Pyxidicoccus trucidator: one gene and its partner. The protein of the gene in region 2 binds, or shares a complex with, the protein of the main gene of each other region. Links are inferred from orthologs where the notes say so. Each region holds a gene or a part of one and is shown on either strand. Other genes may lie near its edges. The genes, in order: dinB and dnaN.

Region 1 (7,459 bases), on a different replicon or contig from region 2:
GGACTTCCTGCGGCCCGGGGGGGCGCTCGGCCTGCACCTGGCGGACCCCTTCCTGAGCCGCAAGCCGCTCGTCTTCGCGCCGGGCGCGCAGGAGGGCGGCATCCGGCTGGAGCCGAGCGAGGGTTGCCGCGTGGCCGTCGGCGGCGAGGTGCTGCGCGAGCCCTGGGAGCTGTCGGCCGGTGAGGTGGCCGCGGGCGTGCCGCTGGAGCTGGCCGGGCGCGTGCTGCTGGTGCTGCACCTGGCCGACCCCGCGGCGAGCGAGGCGGAGGACGGGCTGGGCATGGTGGGCAGCAGCGCGGGGCTCCAGCGCGTGCGCCAGCACATCACCCAGGTGGCGGACCTCGACGTGCCGGTGCTCATCCGAGGCGAGACGGGCTCCGGCAAGGAGCTGATTGCCCAGGCCATCCACCGGCACAGCACGCGCAGGGACAAGCCCTTCGTCAGTGTCAATCTGGGCGCCATTCCCCGCGAGCTGGCGGCCGCGGAGCTGTTCGGCGCGCGCAAGGGCGCCTTCACCGGTGCGGTGAGAGACCAGCCCGGCTTCTTCCAGGCCGCCCATGAGGGGACGCTGTTCCTGGACGAGGTGGGCGAGGCGCCCCCCGAGGTGCAGGTGATGCTGCTGCGGGTGCTGGAGACGGGGCAGCTCTACCCCGTGGGCGAGCGCACGCCCGTCACCGTCGACGTGCGGCTCGTCGCCGCGACGGATGCGCACCTGGAGCGGCAGATACAGGAGGGGCGCTTCAAGGAGCCGCTGCTGCACCGGCTGGCCGGCTACTCCATCCGCGTGCCGCCGCTGCGGGAGCGGCGGGAGGACATCGGGCTGCTGTTCCACCACTTCGCCCGCGCGGAGCTGGAGGCGCTGGGGGAGGCCTGGCGCCTCAAGCCCGAGGAGCCCCTCGCCGAGCCCTGGCTCCCGCCGGCGCTGGCCGCGCGCCTGGTGGGCCACCGGTGGTCAGGCAACATCCGCGAGCTGCGCAACATGGTGCGGCAGCTCGTCATCGGCAACCGGGGCCGGCCGTGCCTGCGGCTCGACGCCCAGCTCGAGCAGGAGCTGGCCCTGGCGAAGGCGTCTCGCCCGGGACGCCCCGCCAACGCCCCGCCTCCGGTCGAGGCCCCGGCCGTGCCTCGCCGCAAGCCCTCCGAGATTTCCGAGGCGGAGCTGCTGGCCGCCCTCCAGGAGAACGACTGGGACTTCCAGGCCGCCGCCGACCGGCTCCGCATCCACCGGTCCTCCATCTACGACTTGATAGACAAGAGCCCGAACCTGCGGACCGCCAGCGAGCTGAGCCCGGAGGAAATCACCCGCTGCTTCCACGAGTGCCAGGGGGACCTCGACGCGATGACCCGGCGCCTCCAGGTATCGAAGCGGGCGCTGGGGCGTCGCGTGAAGGAGCTCGGCCTCGCCTAGCGGGCGAAAGGGAGGCGGAATTGCACTTGCAACCCGGAGGTTGAATTGCCGGTATATCCGGTATTCATCATTAAGACTGACCTGGGAGGCAGCGCGATGAATCAGAGAGACGTGGTGCGGAGTCGTGGGCCCGGAGGGGCGCGGCGCGGTGCGTGGCAGGCCCTGGCCCGCTTCGTGTTGCCGGGACTGATGCTGGGGCTGCCGCTCGCCGGGCTCGTGATGGGCGAGCCGTCAGAGGCCGCGCAGGAGCCGCTGCCGCCGGACCCGTGGCCTCTCAAGTGCGAGAGGTACCACGACGTGGTGGTGGTCGACTTCCGCGGGGAGGGAATCGCCTTCCTGCCGGACCGGTGTCTCAATCTGGGGGGCACGGTCCGGTTCATCAACCACTGCAAGGACAAGACCCTCGTCAAGGTGACGGGACATGGGCCGGATCGCGGCCTGTTGTTGCCTGTCCACGGGGAGGACAACCTGGTCCTCAAGAGGCCAGGCGTCTACACAATCACTGTCGCCGATGGGTGTCCCGAGCTGCCCCAGGACTCCAGGACCGGGACGCTGGAGGTGGCAACGGACCCTGGCCCCTGAAGCGTCGGCGTCGCGCTGCGCCGGAGGTTCAGCGCGAGGGCCCGGCTTCTTCACGCAGGCTCGCGCGAAGCCGCAGCGCGTCCGCCCAGCGGGGGCGCGCGGCCAGCACCTCGTCCGCCAGGGCGAGGCCGCGCTCCAGGGCGGGGCGCGGCTCCAGCCCTGACGTCCTCCGCCAGGCGGCCCACTCGCGGCAGAAGTGGCCGAAGGCGACGCGGTAGTCCAGGCGCCGGGGCTCCAGCTCGAGCGCCTTCTCGAAGGCGCGCGCGGCCTCCTCGAAGTCCTCGGGGCGTGCCCGCCGCTGGCGCGCGAGCCAGCGAGCCCGCAGGCCCTGCACCTCGCCCTGGGCGAGCCAGGCCAGGGGTTCCCGGGCGCCGCGCTCGAAGGCCTGGCGCAGGGCCGCCTCGGCCCGGTCGAGGCTCCTGCGCGGCTCCCCCGCATGCTCCAGCTCGAAGGCCGCCCGCCGGGCGTGGACGCGGGCCAGGCTGGCCGGGTAGTGCGCGCCGCCCGGGAGCAACGCGCTGGCCTCCTGGTAGGCCGCTTCGGCCGCCTGGAGGTCGGGGCGTGGGTCTTCCCCGGAGCGCGCGCGGAAGGTGGCGCGCTCGGCGAGGGCCTCGCCGACGTTGTGGTGGCCAAAGCCCTGCTGGGGGGCGACCTCGATGGCCAGCCGCGCGGCCCGCACCGCCTGCTCGAGCAGGGGGAAGGGAGCGTCGCCGTGGTCCCACGCCTCCCGCGCCTGCTCGAGGAGGACCGCGCTCCGGCCGTTGTGGAGCTGCGCAATCCGGGCGTTGATGGCGAGGCCACCGTCGAAGAACTCCAGGGCGGTGGTCAGGTCGGGCCGGGCCTCCTCTCCCTGGCTCCGTCGCCGCCGGGCGAGCTCCAGGTGCAGCGTGCCCCCCAGGAAGTAGGGCACGTAGTTGCGCGGGTTGAGCTTGCGCGAGGTGTCGAGCGCGGCCCGGGCCTGCTCCAGGTCCTCCAGGGGCGCCGTGGCGCGCGACTGCGTGGCGCGGGTGAGGTAGGCGATGCCCAGGTTGATCCACGCGTCCGGCAGCCGCTCGTCGAGCCGGATGGCCTCGCGGTAGGACGCGATGGCCTCTCCGCGAGCAATGCGCGAGTCCTCTCCCTGCTCGTCCTCGTAGTCCGCCTGGATTTTGAAGACGAGGCCGCAGGTGGCGTGGAACTCGTAGTCCTGGTCCGTCGCGGGGATGGACTCCAGCAGCTCCACGGCCTGGCGGAGCGGCGCATGGGGGTCCAGGCCCCGGGCCTGGAGGGAGCGGGCCCGGCGCCACAGGCTGTGGACCTGCTCCATCCGCGCCCTGGGCGGCTCGGGCGTCAGGTGCATGGCGGCGCGCGCGGCCGAGAGGGCCTTCTCGAGGGGCTCCTCCACGTCACCGCCCCGGCTCAGGCGGTACTCCGCCAGCCGGTTGTGGAAGCGCGCTTCCAGGACGCGGGCGAGTCCGAAGTCCGGGTCCGCCTGGAGCGCGCGGGCGACGGCCTCCAGTCCTCGGGTGAAGGGGGGCAGGACGTCCCCCTGGCTGTAGAGCTCCATCACCATCACCGTGTACTCGAGCCTCGCCAGGGACCTGTGGACCTCGGGCACGCTCTCGCCGGTGGCGGCGGCGGCGGTATAGGCGCGGCGGCCGGCCTCGAAGTCGGCCAGCGCGCCCTCGCGGTCGCCCTGGTTCCACCGCCGGGTGGCGCGGGCCTGGAGGATGTCGCCGCGGAGCAGGGGGGCCTCGTGGAACCAGGGGAGGCGGTCCTTCATCGCGTCGAGCCGGGTGAGGGCCTCGTCCAGCCGGTCTTCGTAGAAGGCCAGCAGCGCCGCCACGTACTCGGGGGAGGGCACGTCGGCGCCGTGGCTCTGGCGCAGCCACTCCAGGGCGGGCGCGCGGTACTGGCGCTGGATGTCCTGCTTGCGCGACTCGCGCTGCTCCGGAGCGCGCAGGCGCTCGGCCTCCAGGAGTTGCTCCTGGTACAGGTGCCCCATGACGAGGGCCAGGGACCAGGCGACGCGGGGCTCGCGGAAGCCATGGCTCCAGGCGGCCTCCAGGTGCTCGCGGGCCAGGGGCTCGTCGCCGAGCGCCAGCGCGCCGCGCCCCAGCGCGTAGTGGCCGGGGCCCAGGGCCCGCGCGCCGGCCTCGTGAATCTCGGCCTCCAGCGCGCGCATGTGTCCGCGCAGGGCCTCGCGGTCGGCACGGGTGTCGTGGAGCTGGGAGAGGCCGGAGTAGCGGGCCAGGGCCTCGAGCCGCTCGACGCGCTCGGTGAACCTGCGTGAGAGGTGCTCGCGCAGGCGAGCCTCCTGGCGGGTGAGGGCGACCTGGACGGCGGCGAGCGTCACGGCGAGCAGGGCCAGGGCGGCCACGCCCACCACGATGCGGTGCTTGCGGAGCCTCTTGCGCAGCCGGTAGCCCGGGCCGGTGGGGCGCGCCCGCACGGGCTCGCCGCCGAGGAAGCGGTCCAGGTCCTCGGCCAGGGCGCGCGCCGAGTCGTAGCGGGCATCGCGCTCCTTCTCCAGGCACTTGAGGACGATGGCCTCCAGGTCCACCGGCAGGGCCGGGTCGAGCGCGCGCGGCGGGCGGGGCTCGAGGGTGGAGATGTTGCTGAGCACCTCCAGCCCGTTGTCACCCGGAATGGGCGGCTGGCCCGTCAGGAGGGTGTAGAGCGTGGCGCCCAGGCTGTAGACGTCGGCGCGCCGGTCCAGCCGGGACACCTCGCCTCGGGCCTGCTCGGGGGCCATGTAGTGCGGGGTGCCGAGCACGGCGCCGGTGGCGGTGAGGCCCTGCTCCTTCCAGTCGCGGGCCAGCCCGAAGTCCATGACATAGGGCTTGAGGCGGCCATCCTCGCTGCGCTCGACGAGGATGTTGCCGGGCTTGAGGTCGCGGTGGATGAGTCCGGCCCGGTGGGCGGCGTGGACTCCCTCTGCGGCATCCCGGAGCAGCAGGGCCATCTGCTCCACGGTGAGCTGGCCCGCGAGCTGGTTCAGCGGGAGTCCATCCACGTACTGCATGGCGATGAAGGCGTGTCCCTGGACTTCGCCCACCTCGTACACCTGGCAGACGCGCTCGTGCTCGACACGGGCCTGGGCACGGGCTTCGGAGAGCACGCGCCGGGTGAGCCCGGGGTCTCCATCGCGGACGAACTTGAGGGCGGCATGGCGGCGCAGCCGCGGGTCATAGGCGAGGAAGACCTGGCCCATGCCGCCCTGGCCGAGGAAGCGCACCCCCTGGTAGCGCTCCCAGCCGGGCACGGGGAAGACAGGAGCCTCAGGAGAAGGAGGCCGGGGTGCGGGGAGGCCCTCCAGGGTGGGAGCACCCGCTGCTCCGTCCCCGACGGCCCCGCTCATGGCTCGCACTCCCGTGGACACACCACGGCCTCAATCTACCTGTCTTCGAGCCGGGCGAGGCGACCGGACGAGCGCGCGAGTCCTCCTGTCACGTCACGGCCAGTCCGAGGGCGCTGCGGTGGAGGGGGATTCAGCGCTTCGGCTTGTCCACCGGGCGCTCGGAGCGGTGCTCGTCGTCGGCCGGCGCTTCGCTCCCGGCGATGTCCGCCGTGGTTATCGCCTTGCTGCCAAAGCGCTCGGCAATCTTGTCGAGCGCCGCGTTCAGCTTCGCGGCGCGCGGCGGCGCCGCCGGGAAGAGGCCCAGCTGCGGAGGCACCTCGTCCAACTGCACGCTCACTCCGGTGAGGCGGATGGGCTTGCCCTCATGTGAGCGCTCCATCAGCTCCAGCGCCGTGCGGTAGAGCGTCTGTCCGTCGTCCGTGGCCTCGCGCAGCGTGGTGCGCCGGGTGATGAGCGTGAAGTCCGCGAACTTCAGCTTGAGCTGCACCACGCGGCCCTTCACTCCCGCTCGCCGCAGCCGCCGGCCCACGCGCAGCGCCTGAGAGTGCACGTGGGGCTTCAGCGCGTCCACCCCGGTGAGGTCCTCCTCGAAGGTGTCCTCCGCGCCCACGCTCTTGGCGGCCCGGTCCGGCACCACCTCGCGCACGTCGATGCCCTGGGACAATTCCCACAGGTGCCGTCCGCTGGAGCCGAGTCGCTCCTCCAGCCAGTCCGGCTCGCGCGCCGCCACGTCGCCAATCGTCCGCAGCCCGGCGACCTTGAGTGCCTCTTCCGTCTTCGGCCCCACGCCCCACAGGCGCGACACCGGCAGCGCCGCGAGGAAGGCCACCGTCTCCTCCGGTCGCACCTCACGCTGGCCGTTGGGCTTGGCCAGGTCCGAGGCAATCTTCGCCACGAACTTCACCGTGGCGATGCCCGCCGAGGCCGGCAGCGACAGCTCGTCGGCAATCTCCTTGCGGATGCGCCGGGCGATGTCCGCGGGCGAGCCGAACAGACCCACCGAGGCCGTCACGTCGAGGAAGGCCTCGTCCAGGGACAGCGGCTCGATGAGCGGCGTGTAGCGCTCGAAGATGGCGAAGACGTGCTCGCTGGCCTCGGCGTACGCGGAGAAGCGCGGCTTCACCACGATGGCGTGTGGCGCGGCCTTGAGGGCACGGGCCATGGGCATGGCGCTGCGCACGCCGAAGGGGCGGACCTCGTAGGAGGCGGCGACGACGACGCCCCGCTGTGCATGGCCGCCGACGATGATCGGCTTGCCCCGCAGGGTCGGGTTGTCCCGCTGCTCCACGGACGCATAGAAGGCGTCCATATCCACGTGGATGATGGCTCGCATCGTGTGAGTCACTGTAACGGTCCCCTCTGACGCTCCATGGACGCCGAAATGAAGACCCTGACCGAGTACCTGTGGTTCGAGACGAAGGCGCGGCGCGAGCTGGTGCGCCTCACCGACACGGTGTCAGCGCTGCTCCGCAAGAGCGGTATCCAGGAGGGAATGGTGCTCGTCTCCGCCATGCACATCACCGCGGGCGTGTTCGTCAACGACGACGAGCCCGGCCTCCATGAGGACATCTGGGAGTGGCTCCAGGAGCTCGCGCCCTCCGGTCCCGACTACCGCCACCACCGCACCGGCGAGGACAACGGCGACGCCCACCTGAAGTCGATGCTCGTGCACCACCAGGTCATCATCCCCGTCACCGCGGGGAAGCTGGACCTGGGGCCGTGGCAGCAGGTGTTCTACGCCGAGTTCGACGGACAGCGCCGAAAGCGCGTCATCGTGAAGGTGATGGGCGCGTAGGGCTACACCCTGAAGGGGCGTGTCCGCGAAGAGGACGTGGCAGGTAAGGCGGGGCGGGGAGGGCAGGGCCCCGGGCGGGACACCCTCTGCCGGAAGGAACGTTCATTCCGCCGGAACCCGGGTCCGCCGCGCGGCCCCGGGCGGGACCCCCGCTGTCGGAAGGAACGTTCATTCCACCGGAGCCCGGTGCCGCCGCGAGGCCGCCAGGTCGAACCAGCCCGGAGGGAGCCCGGGGCCACCGCGAGGCCGACGTGTCGAATCAGCCCGGAGGGAGCCCGGTGCCGCCGCGAGGCCGGTGTGCCGGCTCAGCCCTGCTGCTCGCCCGGGGGCAGCG
Region 2 (7,488 bases):
GAGCGCGCGCACCGGAGTGGCACCCTCGCGCGCCGCCAGCCAGACGAGCAGCTCCGGCACCTCCATGTCGCGAGCCACCACCGGGGCCAGCCGCGCCTCCAGCAGCGCGTGCAGCCGCGCCCGCGCCACGCCCGTCCAGAAGGCCGCGTGCAGCAGCAGCTCCGGCCCGCTGCGAGGCACCTGCAGCGGCACCCGGGGCGCCCGCCGCTCCAGGAACTCCTTCACCCGGCCACTGGTGTCGAAGTGCTCCAGCCGCTCCCACAGCGCGGCCAGCGCGGACTCCGCCAGCGGAAGGGCGCGGCGCAGCTCATCCGCCTCGTCCGCGCTGAAGGGCAGCACACCTTCGGGCGCGGGGCGCTTGAAGACGCGCTCGAACACCTCGGCGGCGGCGCACGCGGCGCGCAGCTCCGGCAGGTTCCGGGGCAGCAGCTCCACGGCCCGTGCCCAGGTGCGCCGGCCCAGCAGCGGCCCCGCCTCCAGCACCACCTCTTCCAGCTTCAGCAGCGCCTCGCCCAGCGTCGCCGGGCGCTCCTCCTCGGGCAGCCGCCTGGAGGCCAGGTGCGCCAGGGCCTCGCGCAGACGCTCCACCTCGGCCATCAGCTTCATGGGCGCGGCGTCGCGGGGCCACCCCTCGGCGGCGGCGCGGCGCTTCAGCGCGGCGAGCGCGGCATCCACCTCCGGCTGGGCCTGGGCCACCTCGCGCAGCAGCTCGAACTGGGCGCGCACGCGGTCCTTCCAGAAGAAGGCGTCCAGCATGCTCCGCAGGGCCCGGTAGCGAAGGCGCGTGGCCTCCAGGAGGTCGGCACGGTCCTCCAGCCGAGCCCGCAGGTTGTCCGGGTGGGTGGCCACGCCTCCACTATATGGAGGTGGCCGGCGGCCGGCAGTCCCCCCTGTCCCGGGGCACCCGCACCAGTGAACGATGCGGGAGCCTGCTGGCGCCGCCCCGTCCCGCTTCGGCGCCTGGTGAGCGCGGCCCTGCCCTTCCAGACGAGGCCCCGGGCGCAACGAGCCCTGGCGGCCGGGCGCGCCCACGCTCCCAGGACGGAGCACGCCCGCGGGTCCGTTGCCGCTGTGACGCCCTGCCTTCACGTTTTCGTGCAACGCAGTTACCGGGCGTTGGGGGAGTGGAATGACCGTGAAGAACACAGGGAAGAAGGCGACGGACAAGAAGCCGAACATCCTCATCATCTGGGGAGACGACATCGGCTGGTTCAACCCGAGCTGCTACCACCAGGGGGCCATGGGCTATCGCACCCCCAACATCGACCGCATCGCCGCCCAGGGAGCGCGATTCACCGACTGGTACGGGCAGCAGAGCTGCACGGCGGGGCGCGCCGCCTTCATCACCGGGCAGTCGCCCATCCGCACGGGACTCACCAAGGTGGGCCTGCCCGGCGCCGACATCGGCCTCCAGCCGGAGGACCCGACCATCGCCGACCTGCTGAAGCCCCTGGGCTACACCACCGGCCAGTTCGGAAAGAATCACCTCGGAGACCGCGACGACTTCCTGCCGACCGTCCACGGCTTCGACGAGTTCTTCGGCAACCTCTACCACCTGAACGCCGAGGAGGAGCCCGAGTCCGAGGACTACCCCAAGGACCCCCGGTTCCGGAAGCGCTTCGGGCCACGCGGGGTGCTGCGTTGCCGGGCCAACCCCGACGGCACGCAGAAAATCGAGGACACCGGCCCGCTCACGCGCAAGCGGATGGAGACGGTGGACGAGGAGTTCCTGTCCGCGACCTTCGACTTCATGGAGCGCTGCAACTCCGAGGGCAAGCCCTTCTTCTGCTGGTTCAACTCGACTCGCATGCACGTCTTCACGCACCTGAAGAAGGAGTCGCAGGGGGTGACGGGCCTCGGGCTTTACCCGGATGGCATGGTCGAACACGACGGGCACGTTGGCCGGCTGCTCGACAAGCTCGACGAGCTGGGCATCACCGACAACACCATCGTCATGTACTCCACTGACAATGGCGCCGAGGTGATGAGCTGGCCCGACGGCGGCAGCACGCCCTTCCGCGGCGAGAAGGACACCAACTGGGAGGGTGGCTGGCGCGTGCCGTGTGTCATCCGCTGGCCGGGCGTCATCGAGGCGGGGACAATCTCGAATGAAATCATCTCGCACACCGACATGCTGCCCACGCTGCTCGCGGCCGCCGGTGAGCCTGACATCGTCGAGAAGCTCAAGCGGGGCCACACGGCCGGGAAGAAGAAGTTCCAGGTCCACATCGACGGCTACAACCTGCTGCCGTTCCTCAAGGGTGAGGTGGAGGAGAACCCGCGCCGGGCCTTCTTCTACTGGAGCGACGACGGCGACCTGATGGCCCTGCGCTTCAACCAGTGGAAGGTCAACTTCCTCGAGCAGACCAGCCATGGCGTGGGGGTCTGGAGGGATCCATTCAAGGAGCTCCGTGTTCCGAAGCTCTTCAACCTCCGGAGCGACCCCTTCGAGCGGGCCGACAAGGACGCGTCGATGTACTACGACAAGTGGATCGCCGACCGGATGTTCATCCTCGTTCCGGCCCAGGCCCTCGTCGGTCAGTTCCTGAAGACCTTCGAGCAGTTCCCGCCACGGCAGAAACCGGCGAGCTTCAGCATCGGCCAGGCGCTGGAGAAGGCACGCGAGAAACAGCAGCGGCTGGGCGTGGCGCCCGCGGACGCGGAAGTCTCGGAGGCGACGGGCGAGGAGCAGCCCGCGGTCCACTGAGCCCTCCCTCGCGGAGATGAAGACCCCGGACGGCGGTGGAGGGCGCGACAGCCCCCGCCGCCGTGCCGGCGTCAAGGCTCAGACGCGCATGGGCATGACGACGGCGGTGAAGCTGCGGTCGCCGGGGGCGTGGAGGACGCCCGGGCTGTGCTCGTCGCCCAGCTCGAAGGAGACCTCGTCCGTCTCGGTGACGGCGAGCACGTCCATGAGGTAGCGCGCGTTGAAGCCGATGGTGATGTCCGTGCCGCGGTAGGCCAGCTCCAGCACGTCCTTCGCCTCGCCCAGGTCCGGGTTGCTCGCGGTGATGACGAGCTTGTTGTCCTCCAGGCCGATGCGCACGGCGTTGCTCTTGTCCGCCGACAGCAGGGCGATGCGCTTGAGGCCCTCCAGGAAGCGCACCTTGGGCACGAGGACGACCTTCTCACCCTGCTTGGGGATGACGCGCTGGTACTCGGGGAACTGCCCGTCGATGAGGCGCATCACCATGGACAGGCCCGGCTTCTTGAACAGGGCCGAGTTCTCCGCGAAGCCCAGGTGGCACTCAGCGTCGGGGGCCTCGTCGAGCAGGCGCTTGAGCTCCATCAGGCCCTTGCGGGGGATGATGACGCCGCTCTTGAGCTTGAAGTCGCCCGGCACCTCGCGCTCGATGAGCGACAGGCGGTGGCCGTCGGTGGCGACCATGCGGACCTTGCCGTCGGCCTGGGGCTCGAAGAAGACGCCGTTGAGGATGTAGCGCGTCTCGTCGCTGGAGATGGCGAACTGCGTCTTCTTGATCATCTCCAGGAGGGTGTTGCCGCCCACCTGCACCATGGGGGCGCTCTCCTCCTTGGGCAGCTTGGGGTACTCCTCGGCGGCCATGCCGACAATCTTGAAGTGGGCCGAGCCACTGGAGATGTCGACGTAGTTGTTGGCCAGCTTCTTGAGGGTGACCTGGGCGTCCGGGAGGTTCTGGACGATGTCGAAGACGTACTTGGCGCTGAGGGTGACGGCGCCCGTCTTGATGACCTCGGCGGGGTGCTCGGAGACGATGCCGATGTCCAGGTCGAACGCCGTGACGGTGATGCCGCCCTTGTTCGCGTTGACGAGCACGTTCGCGAGGATGGGCATCGTCGTCTTGCGCTCCACGATGCCCTGAGCGCGGTGGAGGGCTCTCTTCAGCTCGTCGGCGGCGATGCGGAATTCCATCGGAAGGTGTCCTTACAGGTCACGGCCCAAGGGGCCGATCAATGAGGCCGGATGTAGCCCCTGCCCGAGGGCTCGTCAATGAACGGAAACGCCCTCTGAAGCCTCACTGTCCAGGCCCGGTCGCGCAGTGAATCCACACGGAGAGTCCCTGTCCAGGGGTTCAGGTCCTCACGTGCAGCTGACCGCGAGTCACCATCCCACGTCTCCGCTGCGGGCTGGCCCCGGTTACACAACCAGAGGACACTGAGCCCCCTTCCCTTTCTGGAGCCCCCATGAACGTCCGCCCGCTGCTGCTCGCCGCCCTCGCCCTTGGCTTCGCCGCCGGCTGTAGCAAGCCCTCCTCCACCCCGGGCACCCCGGCGAGCGAGCCCGGCACCCCGTCCACGGAGACGGCCGCCGCGCCCTCCGACTCCGCGCCTCCGGGCAACGAGCCCGGCACCGCCGCCGCGGCCCCCACCCCCGCCGCCGAGGCGCGGCCGGGTGAGAGCGCCGTGTACATCGTCAAGAACAGCGGCGTGCGCTGCATGACCACCCCCTGCCCCTATTTCAACGCCACCCGCGCGGACAAGCCGGGCTCCGAGCCCATGATGATTCACGAGCTGGACCTGTCCGCCGTGACGGGCGGCTCCGACGAGCGCACCCAGTCCCTGACGCAGCAGACGGAAATGGGCGAGGGCCTCAAGGTGGAGGCCACCCTGGAGACGAAGCAGAACGCCGGCCCCGCGGGCGCCGCCACCGTCCTCAAGGTCGGCAAGCTCGCCGACTGAAGGCGCGGGGCCACACGGCCCGGCTCCTCAGATGTGCAGCCCCACCTGGAGTCCGGGCCAGTGCTGGATGCGCCGGTCCGGCTCCGGCTGGCTCTCGCTCACCGAAATCCGGGTGATGGAGTCGAAGTCCGGCTGTCCCCACACGAACCACAGGTTGTAGGTGGGCCCGGCGAACACGGCCAGGCGCGGCAGCACCTGGAAGCCGAGCATCAGCCGCGCCTGCCCCAGCACGTTGCCGCCGTCACCCTCCAGCGGCTTCTGCACCGGCTGGACGGCGCCGCCCGTCACGTCCCCGTCCACCCACAGCCGGTGGCCCAGCGTCAGGTGCCCGCCCAGCCCCGCGCCGAAGCTGAAGCGCGCGTCCCGCCCCGGCTCGAAGCCCGACAGCAGCGTCAGGTAGAACGGCCCGCCGCCGAACTTCACGGCCAGGTTGGTGACCTGGATGTCGCTGGCCCACAGCTCGACGTGCACCTTGCCCTTGCGCAGCGCCCGCGACGTCGCCGCCGTGTCGGGCCCGCCCGCCGCCTGCGCGAGGCGGGGCCCACCCGCTACCGGCATCAGGCGGGAAGCCACCGGAAGCTCCCCGGCGACCGCCGCCCCTGCCCACAGCCACGATGCGAGGAGCGCAAAGGATTTCATCACCTCTGCTTTTCCAGCGTGAAGGACACCTGCGTCAAGCCCTCGGGCAAAGACAATTCACCCGAGCGGGCGTCCGAGCCCTCCGCCAGCGCCCGGGCCGCCGCCAGCACCGGCTCCACGTCGAAGGGGGCCTCGGCGGTGACGAAGAAGAAGCGCTCGAAGCGCGGCGCGTCATCCAGCTCGTACGCGCGGGGCAGCATGTGGGTGCCTGACGGCGCGAGTGCCACCGAGTGACTTCCCACGTCCGGCGCATGCAGGGTGACGGAGCCACGCCCGTCCACGGAGAGGATGACGCCGTGGGTGCGGCCCGCGGCCACGTACGCCAGCTGCACCACGTCACCCGCGGCGGCGGGAGCCCCGTCGGTGAGGCGCTCGGAGCCCGCGGCGGCCTGGCGGTGGACGACGAGCTGGGGCGCCAGCCCCTTGATGCGCGTCGTCTCGAAGGAGTCGCCGGACGTCGTCAGCCGGTCCGGTCCTGAGTCCGCCAGGTCGTCCGGGCGTGCCAGGACGAAGAGGGCCACGGTGGCGAGCGCCGGCACCAGGAGGCCCCACGCCGGTGCCAGGCGCCGCGAAGGGGGGCGGGCCTCCTTCCGGGACGCGGAGGCCGCCGCCGAGGAGGCGCGAGCCTCGATTTCACGCACCACCTGTCGGGGTGGCAGCCGCTCCAGCGTGGCGCGCGAGTCGGCCTCCAGCGCGGCCAGGCGCGCCGGTCCGTCGGGCTCCCGGGCCAGCCGGGCGCGCGCGGCGGCCAGCTCCTCGGGGGACAGCTCGCCCAGGGCGATTCGCTCCAGCAGCCAGTCGGGCGTGCGTTGGGGGGAGTTCATGCGGCCTCCAGCTCGAGCTCTTGCAGCACGGCGGACAGCGCGCGCAGGCGCTTGCGCACACCGGACACGGACATGCCCACCTCGCGGGCCGTCTCCTCCAGCGTCATTCCATCCACCAGGTGCAGCACGGCGATGTCCTGGCTGGAGGCGGGCACCCGGCCGAAGAGCCGGTCCAGCACGCCTCGCGCCGCGGTGCGCGACTCGGGGTCCTCCGCGGAGGCAATCTGCAGCACCAGCTCGTCCTCCCGGTCCTCCGGCCGCCGCTTCGCCCCGCGCAGCTTGTTGAGGCACACGGTGGTGGCGATGCGGTGCAGCAGGCTGGAAGGTGCGCTGTCCTTCAGCGCCCCCCGGTAGCGCAAGAGCTGCACGAAGACGTCGTGCATGGCGTCCACGGCCTTCTCCTCGTCACGCAGGAGGAAGCGGCAGCGCCGGAGCACCTGGGGGCCGTAGCGGCGGTAGTAGGCCTCCACATCGATTGACACCGGAGTCGCGCCTCCCTCGTTTCGCGAAAGGGAACACCGGGGCCCCGGAAAACTGTCACCGCGCCCCTTCACCGCCGCGTCCGTACCCCGTTTTGCCCTCCCCGGCCACCCGCCGGGCCCGCTTTTCCCACCCGCCGCCCGCCCGGCCTCCTTCACGCCCGGTGCGTGTCTTGCCTCCTCAGCCCCGCCGTGACGTGTGCGTCACCGGGCACCGGGCGCTTGCTCGCACCAGTACCCGACATCACCGGTGGGACGCGGAAGAAACCCGAAAGAGAGCGGGTAATCCTTCCCTGAGATGGTCTCCGAAGGCACACGCCCGTCCACCCGTCCCGCGCCCGTGATTCTCGTGGTCGACGACCACGAGGCGAGCCGCTACCTGCTCTGCGTCACGCTGAAGCAGGCGGGCTTCGCCACGGTGGAGGCGCCGAGCGGCGAAGAGGCGCTCCGCCGTGCCCGCGAGCTGCCGGACGCCGTCCTGCTCGACGTGAGGCTGCCGGACATGCTCGGCTTCGAGGTCTGCCAGCGGCTGAAGCAGGACGCGGTGACGGCCGCCATCCCCGTCATCCAGCTCTCCTCGGCCTTCACCTCCACCACGGACCGGGTGGAGGGGCTCCAGGGGGGCGCGGACAGCTACCTCGTCGCTCCCGTGGACCCGTCCGAGCTGCTGGCCACCCTCCACACGCTGCTGCGCGCACGGGCGTCCGCGCGCCGGCAGTCCAACCTCCTGGATGCCGAGCGGGCCATGCGCGCCGAGCTCGAGCAGGCCAACGCGACGCTGCGCGAGCAGGCCAGCATCCTCCGCAACGTCCGCGACAGCGTGGTGGTGACGGACCTGCAAGGCCGCATCACCCACTGGAACCACGGCGCCGAGCGCCTCTTCGGCT

What was found.
Region 1: the proteins of dnaN (region 2) and dinB are in contact, whole or in part, in a solved structure (PDB 1OK7), measured with the Escherichia coli proteins. The link is inferred for Pyxidicoccus trucidator from one-to-one orthologs.

The regions. Positions count from the first base shown.
Region 1 is NZ_JAAIXZ010000011.1:387,522-394,980, reverse strand. Bases 4,563-7,459 are described here. They hold dinB (DNA polymerase IV), read right to left. Parts: upstream 6,664-7,459; coding sequence 5,461-6,663; downstream 4,563-5,460. Other genes in these bases: G4D85_RS29630 (RluA family pseudouridine synthase), read right to left, coding at 7,431-7,459; G4D85_RS29635 (secondary thiamine-phosphate synthase enzyme YjbQ), read left to right, coding at 6,712-7,125; G4D85_RS29645 (protein kinase domain-containing protein), read right to left, coding at 4,563-5,330. Also shown: G4D85_RS29655 (sigma 54-interacting transcriptional regulator), read left to right, coding at 1-1,408; G4D85_RS29650 (hypothetical protein), read left to right, coding at 1,505-1,990; more of G4D85_RS29645, read right to left, coding at 2,019-4,562. UniProt on the Escherichia coli protein: Poorly processive, error-prone DNA polymerase involved in translesion repair and untargeted mutagenesis. Copies undamaged DNA at stalled replication forks, which arise in vivo from mismatched or misaligned primer ends.
Region 2 is NZ_JAAIXZ010000003.1:437,638-445,125, reverse strand. Bases 1,840-4,765 are described here. They hold dnaN (DNA polymerase III subunit beta), read right to left. Parts: upstream 3,893-4,765; coding sequence 2,786-3,892; downstream 1,840-2,785. Other genes in these bases: G4D85_RS11790 (peptidase), read right to left, coding at 4,687-4,765; G4D85_RS11795 (DUF6748 domain-containing protein), read left to right, coding at 4,165-4,659; G4D85_RS11805 (arylsulfatase), read left to right, coding at 1,840-2,707. In the rest of the region: G4D85_RS11810 (ATP-binding protein), read right to left, coding at 1-849; more of G4D85_RS11805, read left to right, coding at 1,130-1,839; more of G4D85_RS11790, read right to left, coding at 4,766-5,232; G4D85_RS11785 (ActD-like protein), read right to left, coding at 5,298-6,122; G4D85_RS11780 (RNA polymerase sigma factor), read right to left, coding at 6,119-6,604; G4D85_RS11775 (sensor histidine kinase), read left to right, coding at 6,942-7,488. UniProt on the Escherichia coli protein: Confers DNA tethering and processivity to DNA polymerases and other proteins. Acts as a clamp, forming a ring around DNA (a reaction catalyzed by the clamp-loading complex) which diffuses in an ATP-independent manner freely and bidirectionally along dsDNA.